One region of the Leisingera sp. F5 genome, then DNA from elsewhere that is predicted to be linked to it. Evidence: riboswitches for the same ligand, from Rfam matches in the RefSeq annotation. Region 1 holds a riboswitch; each other region holds the start of a gene.
What was found. A riboswitch is a leader RNA that binds a small molecule or an ion and turns the genes downstream of it on or off. The one in region 1 is predicted to bind cobalamin.

Region 1 (5,802 bases):
AATGTGGACGACGCGCTGCGCCAGCGGGCCGGGGCGCGCTTCCTGGTCGACGGGCCGAAGACGCGCGAGGATTACATCGACATCCTGACGCTGCTGATGGGCAAGAACCATGAGATCCCGCTGGGCGAGCACGATCTGTACGGCGCGCAGGAGATCAAGAAGGCCGTCGCGCGCTCCTTCGAGGCCTATAACCGCCCGCAGGAGCCGGGGCTGATGGAGGTCTTTGGCCGGGTGCAGGATCAGATTGGTGAGCTGGATGATCTGGCCAAGCTCGGCACTTATCTGAAGGCGATCCAAGCTGCGGATGAGCGGTTTACCGGGCGGGCCATCAAGAACATCACCGATGCGGTCAAGGTTCGCGCGATGGATTTTGAGCTGCCGGATGAATGGATGGAGAACCCGGAGCTGTTCCTGTTCAAGGACTATGACACCAAATCCGCGATGATTGCCGAGCTGCGGGTGCCGATCACGGTCGACATGGTGGTGCAGGAGATCAACCGCTACGCCGACAGCGAGTTCCGCTATGCCGACAAGTCGGACGAGGTGGCGATTGAAAACATGGTGCGCGATTTCGGGCGGCAGGAAGAGGCCAAGCGGCGCTATCTGGAGGGGAAGGGGTGAATCCTGATCGGGTCTTCAGGTGGCTGATGTTAGTGTTCTTGGTCGTGGCAATTGCTGGGTTAGCCAATGATTTCTTTCCGAAAATGTTTCCAGCGATTGTGAATGGGCATCCGATGTCTGAGGTGATTGCAAGTCTTGTTACTGCAGGGGCGGCTGTCGCAGCAGCACTAACAGCTTACTTTGGCCTCACTACGTGGAAGAAAGAACGCGATGCCGACTTTGCAAAAGCGTTGGCAGCGGAGATGTATCGCTACCGGCAATCTCTACATGCTATCCGGTTGCCGTTTCTGACATCCACAGATCTTGATTTCTTTGAAGAGAAAAAAGTGCCCGATCAAATTGATCGAAAGGTCCGCCTTTATCGGTGGCGGCGTTCACGAGAGGTACTGAATGACGTCAACGCACTTCTTGCAGAGGCTGAACTTAGATGGCCATCTGACATAGCCAACGCTTTTGAACCTGTGAAAAAGATAGAACGAGAGTTTACGAACGATGTGACTAGGTATGGGGTGCTAGAAAAAAGGCATGGTGCGTTATGTGACATGCAAAGGTCTGGACAAATTTCAGACGAACAGTGGAACAAAGAGTTTGACAAAGACGCAGGAGAGCGCCTCGAGCTTGAGGGCAAGCTGAACGACTCTTTCAATGACGATGACGCATTTCGCAATCGTATTGATGCTGCATTTGTTCCGATGAAAGCTTTGCTGAGGACGAAGATTTGATGCGGTTGACGTTATACTTCGCGGCGAAGCCGCGACGCGCCCGACCCGCCCCCCAGGGCGGGCGCGTTCCGCACCCACCCTCGGGCCGGGCGCATCGCTTGTGTGATACGGATAGGAGGACAACATGAAACGCCTCATCCAGCATGGCCTGATGTTCGGCAATCTCTTCCACGTCGCCTCGCCCGCGCTGGTGGAGCGGTACAATCGCGCGCTTAAGCATCTGACCGGCAAGACCACGGCGCTGACGGATTTCCACGTTGATATTTCGGGCTTCTCGCCCGAAATCGGGGATGAGCTGGGGGATGATCACTATCTGAACCATGCGGGTGTCAACCGGCAGTTCATTCTGCTCAGCACCGAGCAGAAGCGCTGCCCGCTGTTGCATGTGAAATTCTCTACCAGCCGGGACATTCTGCGCCGGTTTATCGAGGTCAATGAGCGCCAGCTGTTTGCGCTGACGGCAACCGATGCGGTGGCGGGCGAGCTGGTGAATTCGGTGTTTGAGGTCTCCACCCCAGCTAAGCTGTTCGACATTCAGCAGGTGCGGATCGAGGCGGATACCACCCGCGGCACCCTGCGCCATGCGGACCGTCTGGCTGAACTGGTGGAACGGTTCAAGACCGGTGAGGACGCCTGGTTTGATGATGCGCTGATCGGTGAGATGATCTCGACCGCCGAGAAGACCGGCGATGTGACCCGCAACCCGGTGCATCTGGAGCATGAGGTGTTCGCGCAGTCGAACTTCTGGACCGCGCATTTCGGGGGCCTCTATGTGTTTCCGGGGCAAGAGCATCCGGCGGTGATTGCCAGCGGGGCAAAGCCGGAGGACGTGCCGCTTACCCATGTGTTTGATCTGAGCGAGCGCAATGCGATTGCCAAGTTTCTGGATCTGAACGGGCTGGCCGAGCCGGTGATCCGCGCGCGCGGCGTCGATGGTGCCGCGATCCTGCGGCAGAAGATGGGGTTCCTGGCGGTCTCGGTTCTGACCGGGAAGGGGCGGGACTTGTCGGGGCTGTCGCGGTCCGATTTGCGGCGGCTGGCGGCGCGCCATGCCGAAGAGCTGCCGGAGGAGTTCGAGGGGCTGGCAGCACTTGTGCGCTGGGCCGAGGGGGGCGGCAAATGGCCGAAGATCCGCTCGGACCATCCGGCCTATTTCTATTCCTTGCGGGCGTCGGACACTGCCCAGCGGGACTTGGTGAATATGCTGCTGGCGGAGCTGTGCCCGCATGACTTCCGCCAGATGTTCATCTGCCACAAAGAAGAATTCTACCGCCAGTACCGGGGCTGGCCGGAGACGAAAAAGGCCTATGCGGCTGAGTTCCTGGCGCGGGAGTATGCGGTGGACAAGGCCGGCGCGCGCGCCGCGCTGTTCGGGCATGAGCCGGATATGGAGGGGCGCTCGCCCGCGCTGCCGCGGGTCCAGCGCAAGGGAATGGTCGAGCGGGTTGGTCCTTGGGGCGCCGTGAACCGGGTGCGGGGGCGCTAGAGATGTTCGGCTTCATCCGCCTGATCCTGATCCTTCTGGTGGTGCTGACTGTGACCTATGGTGCGGTCTCGCTTTATTCGCGCGAGGTGCGCCGGGCCAAACTGAAACGGCGCTGGAAACAGAAGGGGTTGACCGGCGACCGCAGCACCTTCATCCAACGGGGGCTGCGGCAGTATGACCGGTCGTTCCGGCGCAAGCTGATCCTGCTGGTCTATATCATTCCGCTGGGGGCAATCGCGCTTCTGGTCTACGTCATTAACTTCATGTGAGGTGTAACGCATGCGTTTCATCAAATGGGCTATCCTGATCACCATCTGGGTGCTGTTCGGCGCCTTCCTGCATTACACGCTGCCGCAGTACGACGTGGTGCGCATCGTCAACACCTATGAAGAACGGCAGGAGCTGAACGACTGGACCCGGATCTTCTGGTCGCAGCCGGACGACCAGTCGGCGGAGCTGATCAACCGCGATGTGCAGTTCATCCAGGCGGTGCGCCCCAATGGGCGCAACATGGTTTACCGCAACGAGGATACCGGCTGGAATTGGCCGCCCTATTTCAAGTTCGACACCGCCAATCTGTACACCGATGCGAATGACAGCATCTCGACCAAGGCCAGCCCGGAATGGGTGGCCATCATGCACTACGGCTGGCGCAATGAATTCCTGTCGGTCTTCCCCAATGCAGTGACGATCAATCCGGTTGCGGGGCCGGAGGACAAGCCCACGAACTGGTTCTCGATCATTTTCCTGGTGCTGCTGGCGGCGGTGATGTGGGCTATCTATGTGCGCTGGCGCCGGTTCCGCCGGTCCCGGATCGACCCGATGGTCGAGAATGTCGAGGACAGCCTGTATGCCGCGGGCGATGCGATTGCCGAGCGTAAGGGCCGCGTCCGGCGCTGGCTGGACAGCTGGAAATCCAAGTGACAAGGGGCCGCCGGTTTGGCGGCCTTTTTCATATCGCGGCGACGAGGCCGAATCGGGTTGCCGGGCGAATCGCAGGTAACTGTGTGAAAGATAAGCGGTTGCCGCAAACAGGCTGGCGAATGCCGGTATGAGAATCTGCCGCATGAGGCTGTGGCGGCAGAAGAAAACCTGCATGTCTTATTCCGGTTTCGCCGGGTCGGTTTTGTTTCCGAAGGACGGCAGTTTTTAGGGCAATTTGGCGGTTAGCAAGGTGCCGTCCTTTGGGGCGGAGAATTGGGAAGCTGGTGAAATTCCGGCACTGCCCCCGCAACGGTGACCCCGGGTTAGGCTTGGTAAAGACCACTGAAGGAATGCCTTCGGGAAGGTGCCATGCCCCGCCATCTTAAGGCCCCGGGACAGTCCGGAAACCAGCCTTGCCAAGATAACGTCAACCGCGGGCGGCGGCAGGGCGGTTGCGGGCGTGCGGCCTGCAATCTCTCTCCTCATGCCTGCACCCAGCCAACACGCCGCGGGGTTGCGGCAAAGGAGAGAAGCAGATGCTTCAGGACAGCGAAATTCTGGCCAAACTGGTGGCCCGGCAGAAGAACTATTCCATGGAACAGGCGTTCTACACCGACCCGGGTGTGCTGGATCTGGACATGCGGCAGATCTTCTACCGCGAGTGGCTGTTTGCCATTCCCGCCTGCGAAGTGCCGAAGCCGGGCAACTATGTCACCCATCAGATCGGCGCCTATAACGTCATCATCGTGCGCGGCACCGACGGCGAAGTGCGCGCCTTCCACAACGCCTGCCGCCACCGCGGCTCGGTTGTGTGCAAGGCCAAGAAGGGCAACTCGCCCAAACTGGTCTGCCCCTACCACCAGTGGACCTACGAGCTGGACGGCAAACTGCTGTGGGCGCGGGACATGGGGCCGGATTTCGATGCCTCCAAACACGGGCTGAAGCCGGTGCACTGCCGTGATCTGGCCGGTCTGATCTATATCTGCCTGGCCGATGAAGCACCGGATTTCGATGCTTTCGCCGACGTCGCCCGTCCCTATCTGGCGCCGCATGATCTGGGCAATGCCAAGGTGGCCTTTGAAAGCTCGATCATCGAGAATGGCAACTGGAAGCTGGTCTGGGAAAATAACCGTGAGTGCTATCACTGCGGAGGCAACCACCCGTCGCTGTGCCGGACTTTCCCGGAAGATCCGTCGGTCACTGGTGTTGAGGGCGGTGAGACCCCGCCGCATCTGCAAAAGCATTTCGACCGCATTGAGGCCGCAGGGGTTCCGTCGCAGTTCCGCATGGGCGCGCGCGGCCAGCACCGGCTGGCACGGATGCCGCTGAACGAGGGCGCGGAAAGCTATACCATGGATGGCAAGGCGGCAGTCGCCAAACCGCTGGGCCGGGTGCCCTTTGCCGATGCCGGCACGCTCTTGAAGTTCCACTATCCGACCACTTGGAACCACTTCCTGCCGGATCATTCGCTGGTGTTCCGGGTCACTCCGATCAGCCCGACCGAGACTGAAGTCACCACCAAATGGCTGGTGCACAAGGATGCGGTCGAGGGTCAGGACTATGACATCACACGCCTGACCGAGGTCTGGATGGCGACCAATGACGAGGATCGCATCGTGGTCGAGGACAACCAGCAGGGCATCAACTCCCCCGCCTATGAACCCGGCCCCTATTCCGAGGTGCAGGAAAGCGGCGTCATCCAGTTCTCCAACTGGTATGCCGAGCACCTGACCCGCGCGCTGACCGGCCGTCACCTGATCGCGGCGGAGTAAGCACATGGGACTGCAGGCTAATTTCGAGACGCTGGACGAAACCCTGGCGTGGAAGGACGACGAGATGCTGGAATGCGTCTCGGTTGTGCCGGAAGCGCCAAACACCGCCACTTTCAGCTTCCGCGCGCCGTCGGGCGCGTGGTTCAAATACCAGCCGGGCCAGTTCCTGACGCTGGAGCTGCCAGTGCCGGAAGGGACCGTTTGGCGGACCTATACCATCAGTTCCTCGCCGTCGCGGCCTTTGTCGATCTCGGTGACAGTGAAGGCACAAGGAGAC
Region 2 (5,802 bases), on a different contig from region 1:
CGCGCAGCCCTTCTTCCACGCACCAGGATCACCGCAAAGGACGGTGCGCCGATCAGGGCTGTGACCACGCCGATGGGCAGCACCTGTCCCGGAATGATGATGCGGGACACGATGTCGGCGCCAATCAGGAACACCGCGCCGGTCAGCGCCGCGGCCGGCATCAGCCTGCGGTGACCCGGGCCAACCAGGAACCGCGCCGCATGGGGGATGACCAGCCCAACAAAACCGATGGAGCCGACAATCGACACCATTACCGCAGTTGTCAGCGCGGTGGCAAAGATCAGAGTGACCTGCACCCGCCGCACCGGAATGCCCAGCGAGGCCGCTGAATCGGTGCCAAAGGTAAAGGCGTCCAGCGCCCGCGCATGGAACCGGCAGACCCCCCAGCCCGCCAGAGCCAGCGGCACCGCCAGCCACACATCCGGCCAGCGCACCCCGCTCATATTGCCCATCAGCCAGAACATGATGCCGCGGGCCTGATCAGCATTGGCCGACTTGGCGATGATGAAAGCAGTCAGCGCGTTGAACAGCTGCGAGCCTGCAATGCCGGCCAGCACGATCTGCGCTGCCGCCGCGCGGCTGCCGCCTGCTCCGGCGGCCCGGGCCAGAACGGCAACAAAGCCAAAGGCCAAAAGCGCGCCATTGAAGGCGCCAAAGGACAGCGACAGCGCACCGCCGCCCAGCCCAGCAATGGTCACTGCAACCGCCCCGGTGGAGGCGCCGGCAGAGATGCCGAGGATGTATGGATCGGCCAGCGCATTGCGCAGCAGCGCCTGCAGCACCACACCCGCCACCGCCAGCGCCGCCCCGCAGGCCCCCGCCACCAGCGCCCGCGGCAGCCGGTAACTCCAGACAATGCCTTGATCTATCGGATCAACCGGCAGCCCTGCCCCGGCCAGCTTGTTGGCCAGAACAGACAGCACAAGGTCAGGCGCAAGCGCGGTTTCCCCGATCATTGCGCCTGCCAGAACCGCCGCAACCAGCACCGGCAAGGCCAGGCACGCGCCCTTGACGCCCTGCCATGTGATTGCGGCGGCTGCGCTCACTGGCTGTTGCCGATCGCGCTGAGTTCAGCAGCCAGTTCCTCCAGCGCCGGAATGGCACGGATGGTGGCATCCATCGCCTGAGCGTCCATCACGACGATGCGGTTGTTCTTGACCGCATCCATCTGGCTGGCCACCGGATCACTGCGCAGGAACTCCAGCTTTTTCTCATAGTCATCCGCAGCAAAGCGGCGGCGGTCCATGCGGGCAATCACAATCACTGTGGGGTTGGCTTTGGCGATGGTCTCCCAGCCGACAGTCGGCCATTCCTCGTCGGTTTCGATGACGTTGCGCAGGCCCAGCTGCTGCATCATGTAACCCGGCGCGCCCTTCTCGCCTGCCACAAACGGATCGCTCTCCATTTCAGGCGAAGAGAACCAGAACACGGCGGATGCATCTTCCAGTGCGACTTCCTGCGCCTTGGCAACAGCTGCCGCCTCGCGGGCCTTGTAGTCGGCGACCAATTCGGCGCCTTTTTCGGCTTCGCCAAAGATCGCCGCCAGCTCCTCGATGCCCTGATACAGGCTGCCGGTGGTGAACATCCGGGTGCGGGTTCCGTCGCCGCCGGTGGTGTTGTCCTTACCGACGCAATCGGCGGGCATCACATAGGTCGGAATACCCAGATCATGGAACTGCTCACGTTTGGCCACGACGCCTTCGGGGCCAACGTGCCATTCGTACTGCGCCGCAACCAGGCCGGGCCGCTTAGCAACCACGCTTTCAAAGCTCGGATCGTTGTCGGCCAGGCGGTCGATCTTGGCATTCAGGTCCGCGTATTCGGGCAGCACGTCGTTGAACCAGACCGAGGTGCCCAGCACCTTGTCGCCCAGCCCCAGCGCGTAAAGCACTTCGGTCGCCGCCTGGCCGACCGTTACGGAAGACGCTGCCGGCGCCTCGAAAGTGATCGACTGGCCGCAGTTTTCAATGGTCAGCGGAAAGGTTTCACCGGCCGCCGCAGCCTGTGCAGCAGCGATGAAGGAAAGGCCGATCAGGCCGGAACGCAAAAACATGATATTCGATCTCCATGTGTCAATGACCGGAGAACGGGTGAAAGGGCATTGACCGGTAAGGCAGAGGTCCTTGCCCCCGTTTGCGGCACCGGAAACCGGCGGCGCATCTTATCGGCAACCTCCCCGGACAACCCCGCCCGGTGTTTTTCGGTTTTCACCGGCAGGTCTCCTGACTGGCGGGTCAATGACTGTGCCGTCTTCCCGGACTGTTTTGGTCCAGTGACGTCATGGCACAGCTCTCGCCGCCTACAGTTGCGGGGGCAGTTCCGTTTGGCGCCGGCAGGCACCGCGGATTCCCTCTTAGCCCTTTCGGGACCGGTAAAGCGCGGGTAGCGCATCCCTTTCGTTGCGGCAAGAAAAAGTTATTCTGCAGCAGAAATTCTGCGGCCCGGGCACAGCTGCGGCAAGCAGCCTAGGTAGGAGGGTTTCCAAAGGCACGGACAGATGGAAAATTCCAGAAGAAGCCGTTTCAGGGTTGGGACACCCATCAGCCGCAGCCGCAAAAGCGGGACTGCAAACTGTCCGGAGACAGCCCGCAGTCCCGTTATTCGACCACGATCAGATCGGTATCCATCGCCTTGAGCATGTCCAGGATGGCCTGCGGCGGTTGCGCGTCCGTATAGAAGACTTCGAATTTGGTATCCTTGCCGATCGACACCGGCGCGCGCTTGTTGAATTTGTCATGATCGGCAACGACTATCCGGACCTGCGCATTGGCCGCCGCGACACGGGCCAAATTTGCCTCTTCCAGGTCATGCAGCATGAAACCCAGTTCGGCATTGATCGCCCCGGCCGAAAAGATGGCAAACTGCACGTTCAGCCGCCGCACCAGATCCAGCGCTTCGGCCCCGAAGGCGCCGCCGTCATGCGGGCGCAGCTCGCCGCCGGCCAGAAACACCCGGTTGTTGTTGCGCGATGCCAGCGCATGGGCCACCAGCACGGAGTTGGTCACCACAAAGAGGTTTGACCGCTGCTGCAGCTCCTGCGCCACATAGGCTGTGGTGGAACCAACGTCTAAAAAGACCGAATCCCCGTCGCTGATGGTCTTGGCCACCTCGATGGCCAGACGCTGCTTTTCAGAGGCGTGGGTGTCCATCCGGCTTTGCAGCGGCAGCTCGTTCACATCTTCAACCAGATGCACCCCGCCGTGAACCTTGCGGACCGCCTGGGCATCCTCCAGCGTGCGGATGTTCCGCCGGATGGTTTCATTGGACACACCCAGCCTGCCAGCCAGATAGCTGACCCTGCAGGATCCGCCTGCCTGCTGCAGCGCCCGCAGGATTTCCTCTTCACGCTGGTTGGTGGTCTTACGGGTTTTGGTCATCTGGCCTCCTGTTGCGTTGCTACGCCAGAAAGCCACAAAAAACAACACACGGACCTCTAGCGCCGCAATTTTTTGCTCAAAAACCGCCTAATTCAGAGACAATTGTGGCTTATTGTGGTTTTTTATTGACTGACAGACATAACCGCAGCACCATCTCAGCACGCGACGCCAAGAATCGCACAAAATGCCACATATCAGGGAATTCCTTATGCTGAGAAACTTCAACGCTTTGGGAGCCGTGGCGCTGACAGCCGCCGTTTCCGCTCCATCCGCCTGGGCCGCCGAGTCCTCCGACCCCATCAGACTGACACTGCACGACTGGTCCGGCCAGCTGATCAACACCAAGATCATGGGCAGCATCCTGCAGGAGGCAGGATACAACGTCGAATACGTCCAGGCAGACTATATCGCCCAGTTTGCCGGGTTGAAGACAGGGGACCTGCATCTGGCGATGGAAATCTGGGAAACCACCGGACGCGAGGCGCTGGACGACGCGACTGCCTCGGGCAAGGTGGTCAACGCCGGCGAAACCGGGCTGATGGCGATCGAGGAATGGTGGTACCCCGCCTATATGAAAGACCGCTGCCCCGGCCTGCCCGACTGGCAGGCGCTGAAAGACTGCGCCGAGGAATTCGCAACTGCTGAAACCTCCCCCTACGGGCGCTATGTCGGCGGGCCGGTCACCTGGGGCGGCTTTGACGAGGAACGCGTCGAGGCGCTAGAGCTGGAATTTGAAGTTGTGCATGCGGGCACCGATGCGGCACTGTTTGCCGAACTTGAATCCGCCTATCAGCGCCAGGATCCGATTGTCCTGTGGGTTTATGTGCCGCACTGGGCGCCGGCCAAATACGACGGCGAGTTCGTGGAATTCCCGCCCTATTCCGCGGAATGTTACGCTGATCCTGCGGCGGGGGTGAACCCGGATCTGGCTTATGACTGCGGCAAGCCGCGCGGCCCGATCTGGAAGGCGGCCTGGGCCGGACTGCCGGAAAAATGGCCGGGTGCCTATGAGATCGTTCAGTCCTACCAGATTACCAACGAAGAGATGAGCGCCATGGTCGGCAAGGCGGATCTGGAGGGCGTCGATATCGATACAGTGGTGTCCGGATGGATGACCGCAAACAAGGACCGCTGGTCCGGCTGGATCGGCAACTGATCTCACTCCCCGGGGCTGCTGCACGCTCTCCGGCAGCCCCGGTCTTTTCTCCTGTCCCGTCAATCAACCCGGCCGCTTTCTGCGGACCGGTCCAGGAACCGCATTGATGTCTCCCAAGACCAAACTCTCCTGCCGCAACATCTGGAAGCTTTATGGCGCCAATGCCGAGGCGTTTCTGAACAGCAACCCGTCCCCCAGCGGCGCGGAGATCCGCAAGGCAGGTATTATCGGCGCTGTGCGCGATGCCCGCATCGACATTGCCGAAGGCGAGATCTTCATCATCATGGGCCTGTCCGGGTCCGGCAAATCCACCCTGGTGCGCTGCCTGTCGCGGCTGATCGAGCCGACCGGCGGCGAGGTGCTGTTTGACGGTGTGGATCTGCTGACCGCCAGCGAGCAGGAACTGATCGAAATCCGCCGCCACAAGATGGGCATGGTGTTTCAGCACTTTGCCCTGCTGCCGCATCTGACCGTGCTGCAGAACGTGATGTTCCCGCTGACCGTTCAGGCCGCGCCCAAAGCCGAGGCGGACGCCAAGGCCCGCGAGGTGGTGGAACTGGTCGGCCTCAAAGGCCGCGAGGATTATTACCCGCGCGAGCTGTCCGGCGGCCAGCAGCAGCGCGTCGGTATTGCCCGCTCCTTGGTGACGGAACCTGATCTGTGGTTTCTGGACGAGCCGTTCTCGGCGCTTGATCCGCTGATCCGCCGCGAGATGCAGGACGAATTCCTGCGCCTGCAGGCCCGCCTGCACAAGACCATCGTCTTCATCACCCACGACTTCGAGGAGGCCGTGCGCCTTGCCGACCGTATCGCCATCATGAAGGACGGCGAGATCATCCAGATTGCCACGCCTGAGGAACTGGTGCTGAACCCGGCCACGGACTATGTCGCTGAATTCACCCGCCACATCCCGCGCTCCAAGGTGCTGACGGTGGGCGGCATCATGACCCCGGGCACGGACGGTGACGGCCCCCCGGTTCCCGCCGCCGCCCGGGTATCGGAGGTGGCAGAGCAGATCATCGCCGCAGATGCCCCGCGCCCGGTGTGCGATGAAAACGGGCGCATCATCGGCAGCATCGGCCGCACAGCGGTGGCCCGCGTGCTGTTCGGCGCGGGGAAAGCGGCATGAAAGCGCGTCTGACTTGGCAAAGCGCCGCAGCCTGGGGGCTGGTGCTGGTCACAATCCTGCTAGGCTGGTTCGGCCGCGATCTGGCCAAGGCGCTGGATGCGCGCTGGCTGATCAAGATCCCCTCCTCTTGGGTGATCCCC
Region 3 (5,802 bases), on a different contig from region 1:
GTCTCCAGCGCCTCGCGGGCGTCGGTGATCGCGCCCTTGGCGTCGATGGCGTGCGAAGAGGCGTTGAGCCAGGCTTCGCCTGCGGCCTGGCGGACGTCGTCGGTGTAATCGTCCAGATGCGGGTTCATCGACAACCCGTACTGGCCGGGCTTGGGGCCGAAGACGCGTGGGGTTTCGGTGAGGTAGGGGTTGTCCGTTTGAGTTTCTTCGCGCTGGGCGAGGGCAGCAGCGGCACTTTCGAACATCTGGGCAAGGCCCGGGAAGACATCGCGGAACAGACCGGAGACCCGCAGGGTCACGTCGATGCGGGGGCGGTTCAGCATCGAAAGGGGGAGGACTTCGAAGCCGGAGACGCGCTCGGAGCCTTCGTCCCATTGCGGTGCCAGGCCTGCGAGATGCAAGGCCATCGCGAATTCTTCACCGGCGGTGCGCATGGTGGCGGAGCCCCAGAGGTCGATCACCAGCCCCTTGGGCCAGTCGCCGTGGTCCTGAAGGTGGCGGCGCAGCAGCTCTTCCGCCAGCTTGACCCCTTGGGCATGCGCCGCCCGCGACGGCACCGCCCGCGGGTCGGTGGTAAAGAGGTTGCGGCCCGTCGGGATCACATCGGCGCGGCCGCGGAAGGGCGAGCCGGAGGGGCCGGGGGGGACGATTTTGCCGTCCAGCGCGGCAATCAGCCCGGCGCGTTCCTCAGGCCCGCATTGGCCGGTGCCGAAGATGTGCAGCCCCTCGCCGTACTGGCTTTCCTTGATGTCGCAGACAAAGGCGTCAATCCGGGTGATCGCTTCAGCGGGCGAAGTGTTGGGCGTCAGGCCCAGGTCAGCCTCGACGCCGGTGCCTTGGGCTTCGGCGCGGATGTCACCGATCAGCCGGTCGCGGCGGGCGGGGTCGAGGCCGTCGGCGGTGGAGTATTCATCCAGCAGGCTTTCGAGCCGCGCCATGCCCTCGGGCAGGTTGGTCTGGGCCAAGGGGGGCGGCAGGTGGCCGAGGGTGACGGCGCCGATGCGGCGCTTGGCCTGGGCGGCCTCGCCCGGGTCGTTGACGATGAACGGGTAGGCGACGGGCAGCGGGCCGGTCAGCACCTCTGGCCAGCAGGCGCCGGACAGCGCCACCGCCTTGCCCGGAAGCCATTCCAGGGTGCCGTGGGCGCCGATGTGGATGAGCGCGTCGGTTTGGGCGCGCAGCCACAGGTAAAAGGCCACATAGGCATGGCGCGGCGTGCGGTCGAGGTCGTGGTAATCATCGACGCGGTTTTTCACCTCACCGCGTTCGGGCTGCAGCGCGATCAGGGCTTTGCCTGCGCGCAAGGCCTTGAAATGAAAGGCGCCATCGCGGCAATCTTGGTCATCTTCCGGGACGCCCCAGGCGGCGGTCAAGGTGTTCTGCAGGTCTTGCGGCAGGGTGGCGAGGGCGGATTTGTAATCAGAGAGGGGGACGCACAGCGTCTCTTCCATCAGCCGCAGGCCGGTGTTTTCCTGCGGCTCAACTGTATAGCCCTGGTCCCAGAGCGTGCGCAGGATCTCGTCGCAGGACGCCAGCGCGTCGAGGCCGACGGCATGGGCGAGGTTGTGGTCGCGGCCGGGGTAGGTGGAGAGGATCAGGGCGAGGCGCTTGTCCGCATTCGGCAGCTTGGCGAGGCGCAGCCAGCCCTCGACACGGTCGACGGCCGCCTTGATGCGGTCCGTATCGGCGCGGTGGGCAAAGCGGGAATATTGCAGGTCCGGGTCTTTTTTGCCCGGCGACTTGAAGCTGACGACGCCTGCGAAGATACGGCCGTCGACCTCCGGCAGCACCACATGCATGGCGAGGTCGGCAGGCGAGAGGCCGCGGTCGGCCTCGGCCCAGTCTTTGCGGCGGGCGGTGGAGAGGGCGACCTGGAACACCGGGCAGCCGGTGGCGGAAAGCGGCGAGGCGCTGCCGTCGGTGCCCTGCGCCGAAAACGCGGTGGCATTGATGATCGCAGCCGGGTTCAGTTCAGGGAGTTTTCTGCGCAGCCATTCTGCGGCGGCGGCGGCCTTGAGGCTGGCGGCAAAGATGCCGTAGGCGGCGTAGCCGCGGGCGCGGAGGTCTGTGATCAGCGCATCCACCGGCGCGGTATCGGCGGCAGTAAGGTAGGAGCGGTAGAAGCTGACCAGCACCAGCGGTTTGTCCTGCTGGGGCAGATCGGCGAGCACGCCCTTGGCGGGGTCGTAGAAGCCATGCTGCGGCATGGTCTTGAGGCCAAGCACCGGGCCTGCATAAAGGCCGGCGGCGAGCGAGAGCTGGGCGAGGGCGGCCTGGGCTGCGACGGCGCCGCCGGCGTCGCACAAGGCTTGGAGGCGGCGCAAGGTGGAGACGGGCAGGGTGGACAGCTCATCCAAGCGCGCATCTTCGCGGCCGTCTGCGGGCAGGATGGCCAGGGCAATGCCCTTGCGGCGGGCGAGGTCCTGCAGGGTGGCAAGGCCGTAGGACCAGTAGCTTTCGCCGCCTATGAGGCGGACGAGGACGCCCTTGGCACCCTCCAGTGTCTGTTCCGCGTAAACGTCGACCGAGAGCGGGTGCTTGAGCGCCACCAGATTGGCGACCCGGAGGCTGGGCAGCTTGCCCTCCGCCCGGTGCCAGCCTGCCGCAAAGGCACCGAGGTCGCTGTCGGAGAAGGACAGCACCACAAGGTCCGCAGGGGTTTGTCCCAGGTCCTGCGGGGTATCGGTCTCGTCAAGGCCGTGGCTTTCGCGGAAGACGACGTGCATGGGCTCAGGCTCCCTGCCTGGAAGGTCGTTTGATAGCGGAGAGGGCAGCGCCCGGCACGGCGGGGCAGGAAGCGAAGCGCCCGCCCCGTTTTGCCGAAGGCAAACCTTTGGTTTGACGGGGGCGGGACGGGCGCTGCCCGGCGTGCCGCCGGGCTGGACCGTTCAAATTCTGACGCTTCGTTTTCACTTGCTTACGCCCCCAGTTCGGCGCGGATGGCCTGTTCGTCGATGTCGTCATGCTCGGCGATGACCACCAGGGCGGTCTTGCGCGGCTGCGTCCCCCAGGGTTGGTCGTACTGGGCGCGCAGACGCTCGCCCACGGCCTGAACCAGCATCCGCATCGGTTTTCCTTCCACCGCGACATAGCCCTTGACGCGCAGGATGTTGCGCTCGCGGGCGAGTTTCACGATGGCATTCTGCAGCGCTTCGGGGTCGGTTACTTCGCCCATTTCGACAACGATGCTTTCAAAATCGTCATGCTCGTGGTCGTGGTGGCCGTCGTGGTGGCTGGGGCGGGCGTCCAGATCGTCTTCGGCAGCGGCGCCCAGGCCCAGGATGATGCGCGGGTCGATGACGCCTTCGCTCATCGGCAGGATCGGCAGCTTGCGGGGCGCTTCGGCCTCGATCACCGCGCGGGCTTTTTCGACGCCTTCGTCGCCGGCCAGATCGGCCTTGGACAGCAGAACGATGTCAGCGCAGGAGATCTGGTCTTCGAACACTTCGGACAGGGGCGTTTCATGGTCGATGCTGTCGTCCGCCTCGCGTTGGGCCTGCACGGCGTCCAGATCGGGGGCGAACTGGCCTTTGGCCACGGCTTCGGCGTCCGCCAGGGCAATCACCCCGTCGACGGTGATGCGGGAGCGGATTGCGGGCCAGTCAAACGCCTTCAGCAGCGGCTTGGGCAGGGCCAGGCCGGAGGTCTCAATCACGATATGGTCGGGTTTTTCGGGCAGGGCCATCAGCTGTTCGATGGTGGGGATGAAGTCATCCGCCACGGTGCAGCAGATGCAGCCGTTGGCCAGCTCCATGATGTTCTCGGCCGGGCAATTGTCATCGGCGCAGGATTTCAGGATGTCGCCGTCCACACCGGCGGTGCCGAATTCGTTCACCACCACGGCCAGACGCTTGCCCTGCGGGTTCTGCATCAGGTGGCGGATCAGCGTGGTTTTGCCAGCGCCCAGAAAGCCGGTGATAACGGTGACGGGGATCTTGTTGAGATCGCTCATGATTACTCCTCGGAGAAGAACTTGGCCGGCGGGATGCGGGCAACGGATTGCTTGCGGAAGGTCTGCGGACGCTGGCGCCAGGGCACAACGCCATCGGCGGTGCCGGCGTAAGCCGCAGCGCCTTCCAGGATTTCGGGGACATGCTGGTCCGGGTCGAGGTCGCCATAAACATAGGTCCAGCGTTCCGCGCCGCCGATCAGGGCAACGGCGCAGCCGCGCTTGCACGACGACAGGCATTCGACACCGCGCAGACGGACGCCCTCGGGCATCCCGGCCTCTTCCAGCGCGGCGTGCAGGATGGCGCCGGGGCGGGCGGCCTCCGGGTCGGCGCCGTCGCGGCGGCAGGTGAGGCACACGGTCAGCGTGACCGGTTCCGGGGTGCTGGCGGGGGTGCCCGCCTGATCGTCAGCCATCAGCGCGTCTCCTGTCGCGGCAGGCATGCGGGATGGCCGAAAAAGGGGCATTTCTGTGCCTGCCCCTCAACCGGTCGCAGAACACCCCGTCTGCCCGTTGAACTCTCTCACGCTGGCAGGTCTCCCGGCTTGCGGATGCCAAGGCGCGCGCCTTGCCGGCCATCCTGCCTTCCCGGGGATTGTCCCAGTGGCATGGCGGCCTCATCCGGTCACGGTCGCGGGGGCGGCTGTGCTTGAGCTCCCATCGGATATGGAGGCCTTCACATTCCCTCTTCGCCTGTTTTCACAGGAACCAGCTGAACCCCCTTGCGCTATCGTGCCCTTCTTTGTCAAGACATGGGTCAAACAGCTGGAGAGCCCCCCATGAGTGAAAAGTCTGAAACCGGCATCTCAGAGGAAGAAGCCGCCCGTCACGCGTCCAAGATGGCCAAGAAGAAGGCCGCGCGCGACCGGATGATGAAGACCAAGGAGGGCGAGAAGGGCCTGATCATCGTCCACACCGGGCCGGGCAAGGGTAAATCCTCGTCAGGGTTCGGGATGATCATGCGCTGCATTGCGCATGGGATGCCGTCGGCGGTGGTGCAGTTCATCAAGGGCGCCTGGCAGACCGGCGAGCGCACGCTGATCGAAGAAAATTTCAGCGGTCTGTGCCAGTTCTACGCGATGGGCGAAGGCTTTACCTGGGAGACCCAGGACAAAGCCCGCGATATCGCCGCCGCGCAAAAAGGCTGGGAGAAGGCCAAGGAGATGATCCTGGATGAGCGCAACACCATGGTGCTGCTCGATGAGATCAACATCGCGCTGCGCTATGAATATCTGGACCTGGAAGAGGTGCTGGAGTTCCTGGTGGAGCAGAAGCCGCCGATGACCCATGTGGTTCTGACCGGCCGTAACGCCAAGGAAGAGCTGATCGAGATCGCTGACCTGGTGACCGAAATGGGCCAGATCAAGCACCCGTTCCGCGCCGGGGTGAAGGCGCAGAAGGGCGTGGAATTCTGAGATGTTTGGCCCGGCCGACCGGCCGGGCTGCGCTCGACCCTCCCGTCAAACCGAAGGTTTGCCTCCGGCAAAACGGGAGGGCACTTTCGCACCCACCCAGGCTCGGGCGCGTCTCTAAGAGCTAAGCCGCGAGCTGTCCCGCTTTTCCTTGAATGTAGGCACCCACCGCCGCGCGCTGAGCCTCATCCAGCCGCAGGCCCAGCTTGGTGCGCCGCCACAGGTAGTCGTCGCCTGACCGCACCCATTCACGGGCGATCGCCCAGTCAAGCTCCTGTGCCGTGATTGTCGCACCAAAGTCCTGTCCCAGATCACCGGCTGTTTTGGTATCTCCAAGCACCTCCCAGGCCTCGGTTCCATAGGCGCGGATCATCCGGCCCGCCCAATAGGGCGTGAGGAACGGGTAGTCCGCGGCCAGTTTGTCTTGCAGTTTTTTCACAT
Region 4 (5,802 bases), on a different contig from region 1:
GTGATGCCGGGGATCACTGTCAGTTTGATGTCCGCCAGCGTCTTCAGCCGCTCAGCAATCCGCATGGTGCTGTCATAAAGCGATGGATCGCCCCAGACCAGAAAGCCCGCCTTGCCGCCTTCGCGCAGGTTCGCGGTGATGTTTTGCCACCAGATTTCCGCGATGGCGTCATGCCAGTCATCCACCCGCCGGTGGTAGCTTTTGGTGGCCTCGTCGCGCATCGGCAGGGCGAATTCGACGATCTTCGGCCCGCCGCCCTCGATGGCCCGGGTGCAGATCTCCCGCCTGAGCCCCGCCAGATCATCCTTGCCCGCGCCCTTGTTGGGGATCAGGATCAGGTCTTGCGCATTCAATGCGTCGATCGCCTGCAGCGTCATGTGCTGCGGGTTGCCGGTGCCGATGCCGATCAGGGAAAGCTCAATCATCACGGGGCCTCTAGCATGAAAACATGACCCCCTATGGGGCCGCGCGCTGTTGTCTGCAAGCCTGCAGTTGCGGTCAGGAGCCTTCGCTGTCGGCCGGGGCGGTCACCTTGGCTTCGACCGGCACGCCGTCGATCATCAGCGGGCTGTGGCTGTTGGTGTTCAGCGAAACTTTCACCTCGGCGCCTGCGGGCAGAGATGCAATATGCATCCAGCCGGCGTACAGGCGGGCGAGTTTTTCGCCATTGATATAGACATGCGCATGGCCTTCGCCGTCTGCATCCGCGGCAGAGGCGTTCTGGGGCGCAAAGCGGAAGTTCTGCGGTGTGACCTGCAGGTTCCAGCCGGCCATCGGGTCCTTATGCAGCTGGACCGCAACACCGGGCGCATCCGGGCCCGCCGCCAGGCTGACGGCCTGGGAATGGTCATGGGCTGCCATTTCGGCATTGCTGCCGCCATGATGCGCAGGATCGCCATGATCATGACCGTCAAAGGTGATGCCATTGCCGGCAGCCGTCACAAAACCGGCGCCGCCGCCGAACACCAGGCCGATAGCAAAAAGAGCGAGAGAGCGGGACATTTTGTCATCCTCGAAAAAAAGAATGCCCCGCCGGTTCCGGGCCGGCGGGGAGCAAGAGGGGCGGGATCAGGCAGCGGCGTCCGCGCGCTTGCCTTCAGCCTGCCAGAAGTAGCCGGCAAAGCTGCCCAGCAATGCCCAGGCGGCCATGCCGATGCCAAAGGCACGAGCGGCAAACAGGGCGCCGATCTCGGTCGGAACCGGACCTGAGAACGTCTCCGGCTCAGGTGCGCCGACAACATGCGGCGCCATCAGCAGCAGGGCTGCAACCAGATAGCTCACCAGATTGCCGCCAAAGGCGATCAGCCACATCGCGACACCAGCTGCCGCCACGGTGATGGTCCACCAGATCTGGCGCACGCCGACGTCGGCAGCTGCCACCCCGGGCACTTCCGGCGCCAGCGACATGCCGGGCGCAAAGTGGAAGGCGATGAAGCCAGCCAGGCCCCACATCAGGCCGTTGCGTGCGGTCACCTCATGCCCCTGGCGCTCGGCCATCGACATCAGCGCCACCAGCACCAGCGCATAGCCGGTGTAGGTCAGCATGGTGAAGACAATGCTGAGACCATCGCGCACAGCATCAAAGCCGGGCAGTTCGGGATGCGCTGAAACAGCGTCAGCGCCGAAATGCACCAGCTCACCGGATTCATAGAGCTCGGCGTGCAGCAGCACAGGCTGCACGAAATAAAGCTGCAGCAGGGCGGTAATCAACCCTGCTGCAGCACCAGCGAACAAGCCGCTGATCAGAATACGACTGAACATGGTCTCAGTGGCAGGGGAAGCCGGTTGCGTGGCGCACATCGTGAGCGGCGTCATGCAAAGCGGATGCCTGAACATGGCCGGTCAGGGTGATGATCCCCAGGCCCAGAACCACGGCAAACAGTGCCGGGATGAAGGTCGTGCCGGCGGCAGATGCCTTGAGCGTTTTGGTCGTCATTTCTAGTCCTCCTCGCCGTCACACCCGACGGCAGATTGTTGCGTCCTTACACGGCCGGTCTCCTGACTCGCGGGTCGCAGCTGCCTTCCTCCTTCCCGGCTTGCGCCAGTGGATATTGGAAGGCCGCTCGCCGCTCACAGTCGCGGGGGCGGTTGAGGCTTCGGTGCCGCGATTTGGTCCACCGTCCTCATTCCCGTTTCAGTCCCAGTGCTTAGGCACTATCAGACACCGTGTCGGATTGTTCTGCCCCGCGGGGCGCCGCCGGGTCAAGAATGATTCCGCCAGTTTGCAGCCTTTCAGCGTCACGCAGCACAGCTATTCAGGCGGTTTCGGCCGGGATGCGGGCAATCGCCTTGAAACGCAAATTGCCCAGCGGACGGGCGTCGGCAAAATTGCCGTCGGCGCTTTCACCATACATCCGCAGGAAGGTCAGGATGTCCGGCAGGTCTTTTGCAGTGATCTCTCCGAACAGATAGGCGGTCTTGCCGCTCTGCCGCACAGCCAGCGTCTGCGGGCGTTTGCAGCCGGACATGCAGTCCACCTGCTGCAGCTTGACCTTCACCCCCGCCGCCTCCAGCACTGCGGCGGCCTGCCCGGGCAGGGCAGGGTCCGCGTCGCGGCAGGTACGGCACAGAGTGAGGATCGGCGCGTTCATCCCTCGGCCAGGTCCTGGTCGGCCAGCGGGCCATAGAGGATCAGCACCGGCGCAGTGGTTTCCATCGCCCGCAGCATGTCAGGCAGCTCGCCCACCTTGTGGCGGTGCAGCGATTGTTCGGGCGTGGAGACACCAAGCGCAACCAGCGCATCGGTTTCTGCCGGCAGGCCCGCTTCCATCAGCTTTTCCGCAAGCGCTGCAAAGGTGCGTTTGCCCATATAGACCACGGTGGTGGCCTCGGCGTCGGCCAGCGCCGCCATGTTCAGATCGTCCGGCAGGCCGCCGGTCACATCGTGGCCGGTGATGAATTGCAGCCGCCGCGCGGTCTTGCGCCGGGTGAGCGGGATGTTTGCCGCCGCTGCCGCAGCCGAGGCTGCGGTCACACCGGGCACGATCTCAAACGCGATGCCTGCTTCGCGCAGCGCGGCGATCTCTTCTTCCAGCCGTCCGAAAACGCCGGAATCCCCGGACTTAAGCCGCACCACATTGAGGCCGGAAGAGGCATAATCCACCAAAAGCCGGCTGACATGATCCTGCTTCGGCGAGGGGCGGCCTGCGCGTTTACCGACGCCGACCAGATCGGCGTCACTCCGGGCATGGCTCAGGATCGGCCCCGAGGACAGATCGTCAAACAGCACCGCATCCGCGGCTTCCAGCCGTTTGACCGCTTTGACGGTCAGCAGCTCCGGATCGCCGGGGCCGGAAGAGACAAAGCTGACAAACCCGCTCATGCCTGTTCTCCGGTGATCAGGTGGAAGAAGGTGCCGGTGACATGGCCCTTGACCGATCCGGTTTCCGGCACCGGGTTGCCGTCCGCGTCCATGACATTGGCCAGCGGCGCATCGGGTTCATCCAGAATGGTGGAATAGTGGAATTCATGGCCGCGCAGCGCAGTGCCAGCAGCAAAACCCGGCATGCCGGCCTGAAGCACGGCCCGGCGATAGCCAAGGTGGAATTTGCGCTTCTCGTATGAGGTCACAAGACCCAGAAGCCCGGCCATCTGATGCCGGTTGCCTTCCTTGTCGATCAGCGCCTCGCCCAGGGCCATGTAGCCGCCGCATTCACCATGCACCGGCTTGGTTTCGGCATGTTTGCGCAGCCCGGTGCGGAAGTTTTCTGCCGCCGCCAGCGTGCCGCCGTGCAGCTCAGGATAGCCGCCGGGAAGCCAGATCAGATCGGCGTCCGCCGCGGGCGCCTCATCCGCCAGTGGCGAGAATGGCAGGATCTCTGCCCCGGCTGCACGCCATCCGGTCAGCAGATGCGGATAGGTAAAGGAAAACGCCGCATCCCGCGCCAGCGCAATCCGCTGGGCTGGGGGCAGGGGCAGTGCCGCCGCCGCCGGGGCCGCCCCCGCCAGTGCCGCCGATTTGATCGCCTCCAGATCGACATTCTCACGCAGGAACGCCGCATAGCCTGCAATGGCCGCTTCCAGATCGGGATGCTCCACCGCTTGGATCAGTCCCAGATGCCGTTCCGGCAGCGCCAGATCACCGCGCCGGGGCAGGGAGCCAAGCACCGTGATACCGGCCTTTTCCATCCCCAGACGGGTCAGCCGTTCATGCCGCGGGCTTGCCACCCGGTTAAGGATCACTCCGGCAAAGGGCACATCGGTGTCATAGTTCTTGAACCCCAGCGCCGTGGCGGCAGCGGATTGCGCCTGGCCGCCGACATCTACCACCAGCACCACCGGCCAGCCCATGCGCTTGGCGGTCTCGGCTGAGGAGCCAAAACCCGACTGGCCCCGCGTCGCCACCCCGTCATACAGCCCCATCGAGCCCTCGCCGATACAGATTTCTGCACCTGCGGCCTGGCTGGTGACCGCATCCAGCAGGCCCGCGTCCATCGCCCAGGTGTCGAGGTTGAAGCTTGGCCGTTTGGCAGCCGCCAGATGGAACGCCGGGTCAATATAGTCCGGCCCGCTCTTGTAGGGCTGCACCACGAGGCCGTCTTCGGCCAGCGCGCGCAGCAGGCCCAGCATCACCGTGGTCTTGCCGGTGCCCGAGGAGGGCGCCGAGATCATCAGTCCGGGAGGGTTCATATCAGTCATCGCCATGGCTCCAGCTTGACCACGGGCTGTCCGCGCTTTGCGGTCGGTAGCGGCGGTCGTATTCGGTGGAATAGAGGCAGCTCTCGTCAAACCCTTCGCCCTTCAGCACCGGCCCCACCAGGATCAGCGCAGTACGGGAGATCTTTTCGTCCAAGGACCCTTTCAGTGTCTCCAGCGTCGCCCGGATGATCTGCTGATCCGGCCAGCTGGCGCGGTAGACCACGGCCACCGGGCAACCGGCACCGTAATGGGGCGTGAGGCTCTCCACCACATGATCCAGATTGCCGATCGAAAGGTGGATCGCCAGCGTGGTGCCGGTCTTGGCAAAGTTCTCCAGCGACTCGCCCGCAGGCATCGAGGACGCGCGCCCTGGCGTGCGCGTCAGCACTACCGACTGGCCAAGGCCGGGCAGGGTGAGTTCGGTTCCCAGTGCCGCAGCCGCTGCGGCAAAGGACGGCACACCAGGGGTGACTGACACGGGAATGCCCTCGGCTTTCAGGCGGCGGATCTGCTCACCCATCGCGGACCAAACCGACAGATCGCCAGAGTGCAGACGCGCCACATCCTGACCGGCCTCATGCGCGGCCTTGATCTCTGCCACGATGGCCTCCAGGTCCATCGCCGCGGTGTTCACGATCTTCGCGTCCGCGGGGCAGTGGCTCAGGATTTCCTCCGGCACTAGCGAGCCCGCATAAAGGCACACCGGGCAGGCGGCGAGGATGTCGCGCCCGCGCAGGGTCAAAAGGTCGGCAGCGCCCGGTCCGGCGCCAATGAAGTGAACGGTCATGGCTCAAGTCTTTCTGCTATGGCCGCGGTGGCAAGCCCATCCGCGGTGACAACTCTGGGGGCCAGGAGGCGCGCCCGCGCCTCCGGTGCCCCATGGCGCGCGCCCGCCAGCGCCGCGGCTTCCGCCAGCGACCCGGTGCCGAACCGCGCCTTGATCCGGGGTGAGCAGGTCAAGGTCTGCTCCCCGCTAATATCCCTCGCCTGCAGCGCAATCACCGGCAGGCCGATGCTTTGCGCAAACTCTTGCATGGCAGACGCCGCGGCCTTCTCCGCGACTGAGGCCAGCGCATCCACACGTTCCCCGGTCAGCGCCAGCGCTGCCTGCAAATCCGCCGCTGTGGCAGCACTGCGAAACCCGATCCCCGCCACTTTCATCGC

Region 2: another riboswitch for cobalamin. It lies ahead of A2I95_RS16555 (ABC transporter substrate-binding protein); the one in region 1 lies ahead of A2I95_RS22890 (aromatic ring-hydroxylating dioxygenase subunit alpha).
Region 3: another riboswitch for cobalamin. It lies ahead of A2I95_RS09700 (DUF1636 domain-containing protein); the one in region 1 lies ahead of A2I95_RS22890 (aromatic ring-hydroxylating dioxygenase subunit alpha).
Region 4: another riboswitch for cobalamin. It lies ahead of A2I95_RS09770 (CbtB domain-containing protein); the one in region 1 lies ahead of A2I95_RS22890 (aromatic ring-hydroxylating dioxygenase subunit alpha).

Annotation. Positions count from the first base shown of each region.
Region 1 covers NZ_LUKH01000062.1:82-5,883, reverse strand. The annotation lists gene A2I95_RS22915 (ATP-binding protein) at 1-621, shown strand, start outside; gene A2I95_RS22910 (hypothetical protein) at 648-1,343, shown strand; gene A2I95_RS22905 (DUF6638 family protein) at 1,468-2,829, shown strand; gene A2I95_RS22900 (hypothetical protein) at 2,832-3,098, shown strand; gene A2I95_RS22895 (DUF1523 family protein) at 3,109-3,753, shown strand; cobalamin riboswitch at 3,985-4,184, shown strand; gene A2I95_RS22890 (aromatic ring-hydroxylating dioxygenase subunit alpha) at 4,290-5,525, shown strand; partial or broken gene A2I95_RS22885 (FAD-binding oxidoreductase) at 5,530-5,802, shown strand, end outside.
Region 2 covers NZ_LUKH01000024.1:10,938-16,739, reverse strand. The annotation lists gene A2I95_RS16560 (iron ABC transporter permease) at 1-1,046, opposite strand, end outside; gene A2I95_RS16555 (ABC transporter substrate-binding protein) at 1,043-2,053, opposite strand; cobalamin riboswitch at 2,195-2,388, opposite strand; gene A2I95_RS16550 (DeoR/GlpR family DNA-binding transcription regulator) at 2,598-3,377, opposite strand; gene A2I95_RS16545 (ABC transporter substrate-binding protein) at 3,586-4,533, shown strand; gene A2I95_RS16540 (glycine betaine/L-proline ABC transporter ATP-binding protein) at 4,640-5,662, shown strand; gene A2I95_RS16535 (proline/glycine betaine ABC transporter permease) at 5,659-5,802, shown strand, end outside.
Region 3 covers NZ_LUKH01000011.1:109,518-115,319, reverse strand. The annotation lists gene cobN (cobaltochelatase subunit CobN) at 1-2,726, opposite strand, end outside; partial or broken gene cobW (cobalamin biosynthesis protein CobW) at 2,918-3,928, opposite strand; gene A2I95_RS09700 (DUF1636 domain-containing protein) at 3,955-4,365, opposite strand; cobalamin riboswitch at 4,462-4,677, opposite strand; gene cobO (cob(I)yrinic acid a,c-diamide adenosyltransferase) at 4,729-5,364, shown strand; gene glpD (glycerol-3-phosphate dehydrogenase) at 5,486-5,802, opposite strand, start outside.
Region 4 covers NZ_LUKH01000011.1:121,043-126,844, reverse strand. The annotation lists gene cobF (precorrin-6A synthase (deacetylating)) at 1-425, opposite strand, end outside; gene A2I95_RS09780 (hypothetical protein) at 499-1,002, opposite strand; gene A2I95_RS09775 (CbtA family protein) at 1,069-1,761, opposite strand; gene A2I95_RS09770 (CbtB domain-containing protein) at 1,766-1,936, opposite strand; cobalamin riboswitch at 1,971-2,184, opposite strand; gene A2I95_RS09765 (DUF1636 family protein) at 2,256-2,591, opposite strand; gene cobA (uroporphyrinogen-III C-methyltransferase) at 2,588-3,322, opposite strand; gene A2I95_RS09755 (cobyrinate a,c-diamide synthase) at 3,319-4,638, opposite strand; gene cobM (precorrin-4 C(11)-methyltransferase) at 4,631-5,425, opposite strand; gene A2I95_RS09745 (cobalamin biosynthesis protein) at 5,422-5,799, opposite strand; gene cbiE (precorrin-6y C5,15-methyltransferase (decarboxylating) subunit CbiE) at 5,796-5,802, opposite strand, start outside.